3 regions of the Enterococcus hirae ATCC 9790 genome follow, and region 3 is predicted to be linked to each of the others. Evidence: riboswitches for the same ligand, from Rfam matches in the RefSeq annotation. Region 3 holds a riboswitch; each other region holds the start of a gene.

Evidence for each region. A riboswitch is a leader RNA that binds a small molecule or an ion and turns the genes downstream of it on or off. The one in region 3 is predicted to bind magnesium.
Region 1: it holds a riboswitch for magnesium, as region 3 does, so the genes downstream of both, mgtA (magnesium-translocating P-type ATPase) here and EHR_RS10640 (FtsW/RodA/SpoVE family cell cycle protein) in region 3, are expected to answer to the same signal.
Region 2: it holds a riboswitch for magnesium, as region 3 does, so the genes downstream of both, EHR_RS12690 (FtsW/RodA/SpoVE family cell cycle protein) here and EHR_RS10640 (FtsW/RodA/SpoVE family cell cycle protein) in region 3, are expected to answer to the same signal.

The regions. Positions count from the first base shown of each region.
Region 1 covers NC_018081.1:256,903-260,189, forward strand. The annotation lists gene mgtA (magnesium-translocating P-type ATPase) at 1-1,482, opposite strand, end outside; M-box (ykoK) riboswitch at 1,830-2,004, opposite strand; gene ndk (nucleoside-diphosphate kinase) at 2,224-2,667, shown strand; gene EHR_RS01330 (helix-turn-helix domain-containing protein) at 2,781-3,287, opposite strand, start outside.
Region 2 covers NC_018081.1:2,680,513-2,683,799, reverse strand. The annotation lists partial or broken gene EHR_RS14725 (hydroxymethylglutaryl-CoA reductase, degradative) at 1-914, shown strand, start outside; M-box (ykoK) riboswitch at 1,135-1,302, shown strand; gene EHR_RS12690 (FtsW/RodA/SpoVE family cell cycle protein) at 1,584-2,723, shown strand; gene EHR_RS12685 (phosphatase PAP2 family protein) at 2,769-3,287, shown strand, end outside.
Region 3 covers NC_018081.1:2,231,279-2,234,565, reverse strand. The annotation lists gene EHR_RS10645 (LCP family protein) at 1-316, opposite strand, end outside; gene EHR_RS10640 (FtsW/RodA/SpoVE family cell cycle protein) at 396-1,589, opposite strand; M-box (ykoK) riboswitch at 1,703-1,868, opposite strand; gene EHR_RS10635 (flavin reductase family protein) at 2,300-2,914, opposite strand; gene EHR_RS10630 (ankyrin repeat domain-containing protein) at 3,140-3,287, shown strand, end outside.

The sequences.
Region 1 (3,287 bases), 850 kb from region 3:
AACTACGCTTGGGTTTGTTTTTTGGGCCACCCCGATTACACGTAGACCATCTTCATTTAAATCTCTCACTTTTGCAAGAACTGATTCTCTTTTTTCATTGGTTAATGGACTAACGATCCCATCAATGTCGATGTAATTAGAGATACTCAACATCTCTTCGATCGCACCTTTGGTAATCATTTGTGTTTTACCTGCGGTGTCCTCTACAACGACACTCATCCGACGACGTTCAAAGTCAAATGGAATTTCATCCACTTTGCGGTAATTGATTTTATCGGTTGCTAACGTTTGTTTGGCTTCATCAATAATTGCTACATCCAACAGATTTTTTAATCCTGTTTGATAGTAACTATTTAAATACGCATGGCGTAAAACACGATCATCTTCTTTACCAGAACAATCCATGTGGTATTCTAAAATGATTTTATCTTGAGTCAATGTCCCAGTTTTATCCGTACATAACACGTCGATCGCACCAAAGTTTTGGATCGCATTCAAATTTTTGATGACTGTTCCTTTTTTCGCCATCACACTAGCGCCTTTAACTAAGTTCGTAGTAACAATCATTGGTAACATTTCAGGTGTAAGACCGACTGCTACAGATAAACCGAATAGAAAAGCTTCCAGCCAATCCCCTTTAGTCAACCCATTGATAACGATAACTGTTGGTGCCATTAAAGCCATGAATTTGATCAATAACATGGATGTTTTATGAATACCAATTTCAAAGCTTGATTTGATCGGTTTTTCAGAGAGCGTTTGAGCCACATGTCCAAATAATGTTTCATTACCAACAGATACAATAATACCTTCAGCACTCCCGCTGATAACGTTACTTCCCATAAAAGCCAAATTTTCATAACTAGTTTCACTCAAAGTCTCATCATCGTAAACAATCGCTTGCTTTTCGACAGGGTAACTTTCACCAGTTAAGGCAGCTTGTGAAATAAATAAATCTTTGGCTGACAACAGACGCATATCTGCAGGAATCATATCACCTGCTGATAATCGAACAAGGTCTCCACAAACGATTTCTTCCATTGGAATCTCAGTATAATCACCGTTACGTTTAACTGCTGCGGTTACTTTTACCAATGATTTTAATTTTTCTGCGGCTTGGTTAGAGCGAACAGATTGAACCAACGTCATCGTTCCACTGACGATGACCATCGTAAAGATGATAATTACTCCAAATAAATCTTTATCCCCAGGAGCGGCTAACACGTATTCTGTGATAAATGAAATCACTCCGAGTGCAATCAATACCAAGGTGAATGGTGTAATATAAGCTTTTAAAGCTTCTACAATAAAGGGTGTTTTCTTCCCATAAGAGATTGAATTTTCACCATATTTTTCTCTTGATTCTTCAATTTGTTCGTCTTTCATTCCTTGATCAGTCGAATGAAAGAAGTTCAATAATTCTTGTTTTGTCTTTCCTGCAAATGCAGCATACATTTTTTGTGTATCTCTCTTTTTTTCCATCTCATTTTTCTCCTTAGACCCAGTAAATATAAGCAATACTTATTTAAGCTGGGTTATTTTTAGTTAGTTGAGTAATGGAGAAAATGCTGTATTTAAAGGGGCTGAAAACAGATAGATAATAGCCTCAGCCAGCAATTTCTCTCGCATTATTTTCTTCGCAGGACTGTCATCCATTTGTTCTCATCTCCTTTAACTTGATAGAATTGTTCTTGTTTCTCTTTCGTTTTAAAAGCATCAACTTCCCAACGAAACCACCTCCATTTTTTGTTTGTTAGGATTGTTTCAACACAAAAAGACCTTTCATCAAAAATTCAGCGAAAGGTCGAAAAAGCACATAAAAAAAAGCTTCTTTGATCTCATCGTTGAGTTTTGACACTGTACAACGTAAAAAGCAATTCCTTGCTTTTAGCTACCTTATGAAAAGCCTTGTCTCGACAATTCCTGTTCTACCCATTGGCGTCTCTCGACGTTTTTGGGCAGTAGCCTGTGTTTGTATAGGAGCCTCACCTAACAAATCCTATTTAGTTTTCCTTCGTAAATATAACAACTTATGCACCGATTGTCAAACTTATTTTTTGCTTTTTCCAAACATTTATGGTAAATAAATTGTTTTTGATTGATGGGGTTAGAAAATTCTTATTGTACTTAATAGCTCGTATGTTGATCAGCTTTTTCACTTTGATTGTGGGTTTACTCAGACACCAGTATAATAAAGGTATAACAAAAAAAGGGGTGTATCAGATGGAACGTACATTGGTCATTATCAAACCGGATGGTGTCAGACGTCATTTAATTGGGCGGATCATCCAACGATTTGAAGAAAAAGGATTAGCAATTACTGAAATGAAGTTTGCAACAATGACAAAAGAACTCGCACAAGAGCATTATCATCACTTAAGCGGTCGGAGCTTTTTCGATGAATTAATTGATTATATGACCTCGGGACCAGTAGTCTATCTTGTTTTAGCTGGAGAGGATGTCATCGATATCGTCCGTAAGATGGTCGGTGCAACTAAAGCTGTAGATGCTGTTCCTGGAACGATTCGTGGAGATTATGCCTTACCTGGAACTGAAAATATCATTCATGCATCTGATTCAAGAGATGCTGCAACCAATGAAATCAATCGTTTTTTCCCATTATTCGATACAAAAAAGCAAAAATCTGAGATCGTTCATCCTGAATGACCAAACAGATTTGCTCTTACTGATAGTTGAGTGAAAGAGCAGAAAAGTACCTGACAGTTCGTTTAGTCAATGATTATTGCAAGGTCTTTTCTACTCTTATTCACTTGCCTTACTTATTCTTGTTCTATTTTTGCAATCTGTTCAAACAACATCATTTTTTTCTCTTCTTCTTTTATCACTTCCAAAAGTTTCTCTTCAAGACGTTTGCGCTCTTTCTTGCCTAGGGTATATTCGATGACCGTAAAAAAAGTATTCAACTCTTTTGAAAGTGGTTCACCTAAGGCTTGTGCAATCAGCTTTCTGTAGTATTCTGTCATCAAACTTTCATAAATGATTGTTGATTTTTCTTTGTGTGCCAAACTGCGAGACATATCGAGGTTGATACTACGCGCTTTTTTGAAACGTTTTTTATCGATATAATAAAGTGTGAGATTCATTAAAAATGTAAATAAATAGTCTTCATTCAAAGAATCGGTCATTTGTCGCATTCTTTTTTTGATTTTCAAGTAATGATTGTCTAGAAATGAATCACTGAAAATATAGGGATACTTGGAAAGAATGTCTAACTCAAAATGACCATATTCCCTGATTTTCATAAAGTATTCTTCAATCGTACGACA
Region 2 (3,287 bases), 450 kb from region 3:
ATCGAGGTATAACTGATGCTGTCATCGCCAGACAAGATGAACTACTAGCATGTGCGAATGCAAGTTATCCCTCGATCGTGAGACGTGGTGGTGGAGTGCAGGAAATCGCAACAAGAAACTTTAAGGGTAATAATTTGGATTACTTATCGATCGATTTCTTGGTTGATGTAAAAGATGCGATGGGAGCTAATATCATCAACGCTATCTTAGAAGGTGTTGCCCAGAAAATACGTTCCTGGTTTCCTAAAGAAGAGATTTTATTTAGTATTTTAAGCAATTTCGCAACAGAATCATTAGTAACAGCTAGTTGTGAGATTCCCTTCGAGCGATTGGGAAAAACGATTGAAGCAGGAAAGAGAATTGCTGAAAAAATCCAACAAGCTTCCGAGTATGCTAAATTAGATGTTTATCGGGCAGCAACACATAATAAAGGGATCATGAATGGCATCGAAGCTGTCATTCTTGCTACTGGAAACGATACGAGAGCTTGTGCAGCTGCCGTTCATGCGTATGCTGCGAAAGATGGTGCTTACCAAGGCCTGTCAGACTGGCAAATGATTGGAGATAAGTTAATTGGACAATTAACGGTACCTTTGGCAGTGGCAACAGTTGGAGGAGCTTCTAGGATTCTTCCAAAAGCAAAGATTGCACTAGACATGTTGAAGATTGAATCAGCAAAAGAATTAGCTCAAATCATTGCTGCCGTCGGTTTAGCACAAAATTTAGCTGCTTTGCGGGCATTAGTGACAGACGGTATCCAAAAGGGGCATATGTCGCTTCAAGCTAGAGCCTTAGCGATCACAGTCGGGGCACAAGGAACTGAAATTGAACAAGTCGCTGAATTTCTAAGAAAAGCCGAAGGAATGAATCAGGACGTAGCTAGAAAATTTTTGATGCAATTACGTAAAAAATAAGTATTTATAAAAAAGAGAGACTGATTGGGATAACAGCAGAATGGATAAAAAGCTACTATATATTTATTATATTTATTCATATTATTCCTAGTCAAAAGCTCTCTTTTTTTGCTAATTGCCGGTAAAATTAAGGAAAAGGTTAAATATGACTAAATTTTTGCGAACTTTCTACGGGATGCTATTGTGAAATTGTTCGTTAAAGGATATACTTTTTTTCAAATTTAATACTTGTTAGGCGAGGCTCCTAAACAAACATAGGCTATTGCGCAGAAACGTCGAAAGACGCCAATGTGTAAAACAGGAATTGTCGAATTAAGGCTCTTCATAAGATAGCTAAGAGAAATCTTTACGTTGTTTAGTGTCAAAACTCACACGATGAGATAGTTGTTGATGTACGCAACTTTAACAAATAAGCCGAAACTTCTAAAAATCTTTGCTGATTTTTGTGAATTTTCGGCTTATTTTTTGGAGTTGGATATTTACACCACTTACTTGAAAATAAATCACAGCACATTTTGATCACGCTACTTTTATTTTTCCTCATGTGAAAGTGACTCCTTTTGCCTAATAGAAAGGATGGCAAAATGGATACTAGTTGATAACGGATGTTTTGATAAGAAGATTAGAGAAATTCTGGTTACGAAAACTTTCGTTTAAGAGGTGTTGTGTGTGAAATCAAAATCATTTGAGTTTAATTATGCGTTATTTTTGCCGATTTTTCTCTTTTATTTATTAAGTATCGGTGTGCAATATGGAGCAGCAGTCTACGACCAAGTTCCTTATAAAACTATTGTTTTAAAACAAGTGATCTTTTGCATTGCTTCATTAGGACTTTTGTTACTGACACAAAAAATCAAGACAGCGTTATTGTTACGATTGTCTCCTTATTTTTATGCCATTTCATTAGCAATTATGAGTTTGCTCTACAAATTTTATGATCCGGTGATGTACCAATTAACCGATACGAAACGTTGGCTGAGGATGGGTAGTTTTACTTTTCAACCTTCTGAATTGGTTAAATTGACTTTTGCATTAGTTCTCGTTTATTTCACCTTGCTTTATGAAAAGAAAGTCAGTGAACGTACCGTGAAAACGGATCTGATCTATGTCTTTCAAGTTCTGTTGATCAGTTTACCAACTTTCTTGTTGATGTATATGCAAAAAGATTTTGGGACAAGTTTGGTATTTATTATTTGTTTGGGGGCTCTGTTCATGATTGCAGGGGTCCATTGGAAGATCTTGGCCGTATGTGCTAGTTTTTTATTTATTATTGGGGTCATATTGATTTGTCTAGTTTTTACGAAATACGGTAATGAGATCCTTTATAGTCTGAACTTTAAGACGTATCAATTAGACCGGGTGAGAGCTTGGATCGATCCTTTTGCTTACAGTCAATCGATCGGATACCAACAATCACAAAGCTTATTGTCTGTTAGTGCAGGTGGATTTAGTGGACGACCAGCTGAAATACCACCAATCTATGTACCGGTACGTGAATCAGATATGGTATTTACTGTAATTGCCGAAACGTTTGGTTTTTTAGGTAGCGTGACCGTCGTTTTTCTATATTTCTATCTTTTCTACCAAGTTATTTACACTGCGATACAGACAAACAATAAAGGAAATCTATATCTAGCGGTAGTACTCGTATTTGGACTATTATTTCAAATCGTAGAAAATATCGGCGCTTCGATTGGTTTACTGCCTTTAACAGGAATTCCTTTGCCTTTTCTAAGTCAAGGAGGAACCTCCTTGTTGATCATGGGAGGCGGATTAGGTATGATTTTAGGTTTTAAAAAAGTAGAATAAGTCATTTGTTTAGTCAGATGAAGTTAGAAAGTAAGTGAAAGTTTTATGAGTGATTATCAACAAAAAGCACTGAAATTATCAATCGTTCCATTATGTCTTTTGATTGGATTGATTTTATGCGTAAAAATCAATCCTCCATGGTTCGAAACACTAGATTTAGCGGTTTATACAAAGATCGATTTACCTAATTTTCCACAACTAACAACGATTGTTCGTTTGTTTGCTAAGTTAGCAACGATTGGTCCGACCTTATGTTTCGCCTTTCTTTTTGCTTTTTATATTTGGAAAAAGAATTACCATTTGTTAGCGATTTGGAATATCTGTAATATCTTTGCGGTTAGTTTTTTTGGGTATATTCTAAAAAAGCTCATTGCACGAATCAGACCTGCCGTTTCACAATTGGAAATACGTACGAGTTACTCGTTTCCTAGTGGACATTCTTTATTATCCTTTGCGCTTTTCCTAACAATTATCTTATCGTTAAGTATTATTTGGAGTCGTCAGGATACCAGAAGAGTTGCTTGGTATTTTATCAGCTATCCATTGCTGATTGCAGCAACTCGA
Region 3 (3,287 bases):
TGATCTTATCTTGACCATGCCCAGGTATATCTACATAAGAATCACGCATAATCGAAACCAATTTTGCTTTTTTAGTTTTTTGATTATACTGAGCAATCATCAAAGAATCTGAACGTCCATTTTCTTCTTTCGACCGGGCATCAGAGCCAATCAATGCCACATTGATAATCTTAGGAACACTTTTGGCTTCTACTTTTGGTACATCGTCTGCTCGACTCGTTGAAGAATAACCATGAACAAACTCAAAAGAAAAATAGCCGATGACAATGACGACTGCCGTCAATAGACCTAAAATCACTTTTTGAAATGTTTTCATTTTCGATTCCTCTTTCTAACCGAACCTCTTACTTGAAATATAGCCATTTTTTTATTATGATAGTCCAATTGAGAGATTCTTAATTGTTCTTGTTTAACAGTTTAGGTTTCTTGAGTTGTAACCTCTCAACCTGCTTATTTTTCTCTTTCACTTGTCGAGACGAGATATTCAAAGCTAATCCAATAGCAAAAGACAAGATTAAATAGCTTGTTCCTCCGTAGCTAACAAATGGCAATGGTACACCTGTCATTGGAATTAAACCAAGGATGCTTCCAATATTGATACTTGTCTGAACGAGTATCCATGTCCCTACACCAATTAAGATCAAATTTGCCTGTTGGTTCTTTTGTTTCGTACTCTTTTGGAAGATTCGCATACATAATAAGAAAAGCAAAAACAAAACAAGTAATGCGCCTATCAACCCAAACTCCTCAGCAATGACTGAGAAAATAAAATCTGTTTCGGATTCAGGGAGATAACCTTTTTTAGTAATACTATTCCCCATTCCTCGACCAAATAGGCCACCGTTGTATAGTGCATAGTAAGAGTTACTCATCTGGTATCCTGCACCATGTTCATCTAAAAAAGGATTATGAACCATTGCGATTCGGTCATAAGCGTGTTCAAAAAATGAAGGTAACAAATGATGCTTTTCAAGTAGTAAAACTAAGCCAGCTACTAAGATCAAGCTAGCAATCGCTGCTCCGATAATTATCAGCCCTTTTTTAATGGGAATAGCTGCAGCCCAAAAGATAGCTCCAGCAATAGCTAAAATCATCAGTGCTCCCGCAATTTTAGGTTGAAACAAAACAAGCACGGCGATTCCGCCCACGATCAATACTGGTATATGAAGTTTCTCAGGAACACTGCGGTCATTTCTAAAAAAACGACTTAAATATAAAATCAAAAAAATGGTTGCGATTTCTGATGGTTGAAACTGGATTCCAGCGATTGAAACCCACCGCTGGGCACCATTAACTGTTACAGCAAAAATCCCGAGTTTCATCATCGCTAATAATAAGCCCGATACAATCAATCCAGCTTTTATTATTCTTGGTTTCAGTAGAACTTGTAATCTGATGGAATAGGTCAATACAATTACGCCCCAACTAAGGATAATAAACAAAAATTGCCGAATAAATAAGCTTTTAGGATCACTTCCTGCTACCAATAAACGATAGGAACTAGCACTATATATCTCTAAAAGACCGACAATTGACAAAGCCAAATAAGGGCCTAAAATCAACCAGTCGATCTTTCTGTTTTTCCACATCGCATATCCCCCTCCTCTTACACAAGTTAGGCGAACACGAGCAGTTAAATATAGAATCAGTTATAGAATATAAGAAAAGGTCAGAAACCTTTTCGAACAAGAATTCTGACCTAGCATCATCTCATCGTCCGAGTTTTAGCACTATACAACGTAAAGAAACACTCTTAGCTATTTGAAAAAGCCTTAATCCGACAATTCCTGTTTGACTCATTGGCGTCTTTCGACGTTTCTGAGCAATAGCATATGTTTGTATAGGAGCCTCACCTAACAAGGTTATTACTATTTTTATTTTTTACAGAGTTAATAGTAAGCTTCTTTAACTATTTTAGCAATCATTTATTTGATAAAAAAACAAAATTAATCAATCTTTAATATATTTCCCCTTTTTAGGAAGTCGTTTAATATGAAAATCCTTTGCTGACTTGATTGATTTTTCTGTTTTGATTTTCTCGTTTTCACTTTTCGGAATAAATTATCAAGTTATCTTAACATTTACATACCAGTTTATCCATGCACCAGAAATCCTCATATCTGCCTTTTTACTTGTATATTTCAAATAAAACTTTAAATCATTCGGTTTACCTAAAAAACTTTATTGTTTTTTATAACTAAAAAATGTTTTAGCTAAATTTTATTTCTTACGCCAATATTATAATAATATTCTTAGGATTATACATCCTCTAAAAATAACATATTTATCGTCATGTAGTTCACTTTGGCCTAGGGATGGTAAAGATTTTCCCTAAGGTTGCATAATCATTCCCTGCTAATCGACTAACTGGTTGTAGTTTCTTGGGATCGATCTTCCCAGATACTGGATCATATACCTCTTCATTTAATTGATACGTATGGATTTTTAATAAGAAAAGATCGGCAGTAACTTCTTGCTCATTTTTAATTTCGAGATGGTCATATAAATCCGTTTCAAAAACAATTTTTGCCTCATTGATTGGTGGAATTGAACCATTCCTATTTATTTTCGTAGTCAAGTTAGTCAAGGTTAGTTCACTTTCTTCTTGCGGAAGAGTTGCTGCTGTTTTATTGACCTCCACCACATTTTGCTCATCTAAAACTTGGATAATTGCTGCTTTCCTTATTAAGATATTTTTAGCAGTATCTTTCATCTGCTCATTCTTTCTTTGGACAGCTAACGAAACGATGGGTGGATTTGAACTAACGATATTAAAATAGCTGAATGGCGCAATGTTTAAGTTCCCTTTCTCAGTTAATGTTGAAACAACAGCTACTGGTCTGGGAATAATTGAACCAATCAGTAATTTATAATTTTCTCTTTCTGTTAATTGAGATGACAAACGTGTAAACATCTACTCCCCTGCTTTCATTTGACAGAATCAAAAACTGTTCTCCTGTCTAGATTTAGTCAGACACTATTTTTTACTATCTATCATTGTTCTTTTTTGTCAAGAATCCGTATTGGAAGTGTTGCTAATTACGTTTTTCCTCTATTAAAGAGCTGTGCATTGTTTAGCAAGTATTTACTTTGCTGTTTATGGCTATTTCAACTAAAATAATATGGAGGAGGCGTTTTCATGAAACCTTATTCAATCCTATGGTTATTCCCTACGTTATTGGTATTTGCAGGATGTGCCGATCATTCCTCTCAGTCAAATGGTACTAATACTAGCACGAATTCGATTGTTTTGGATTCTACAGCTTCTGTGCCTTTACCAACTAATC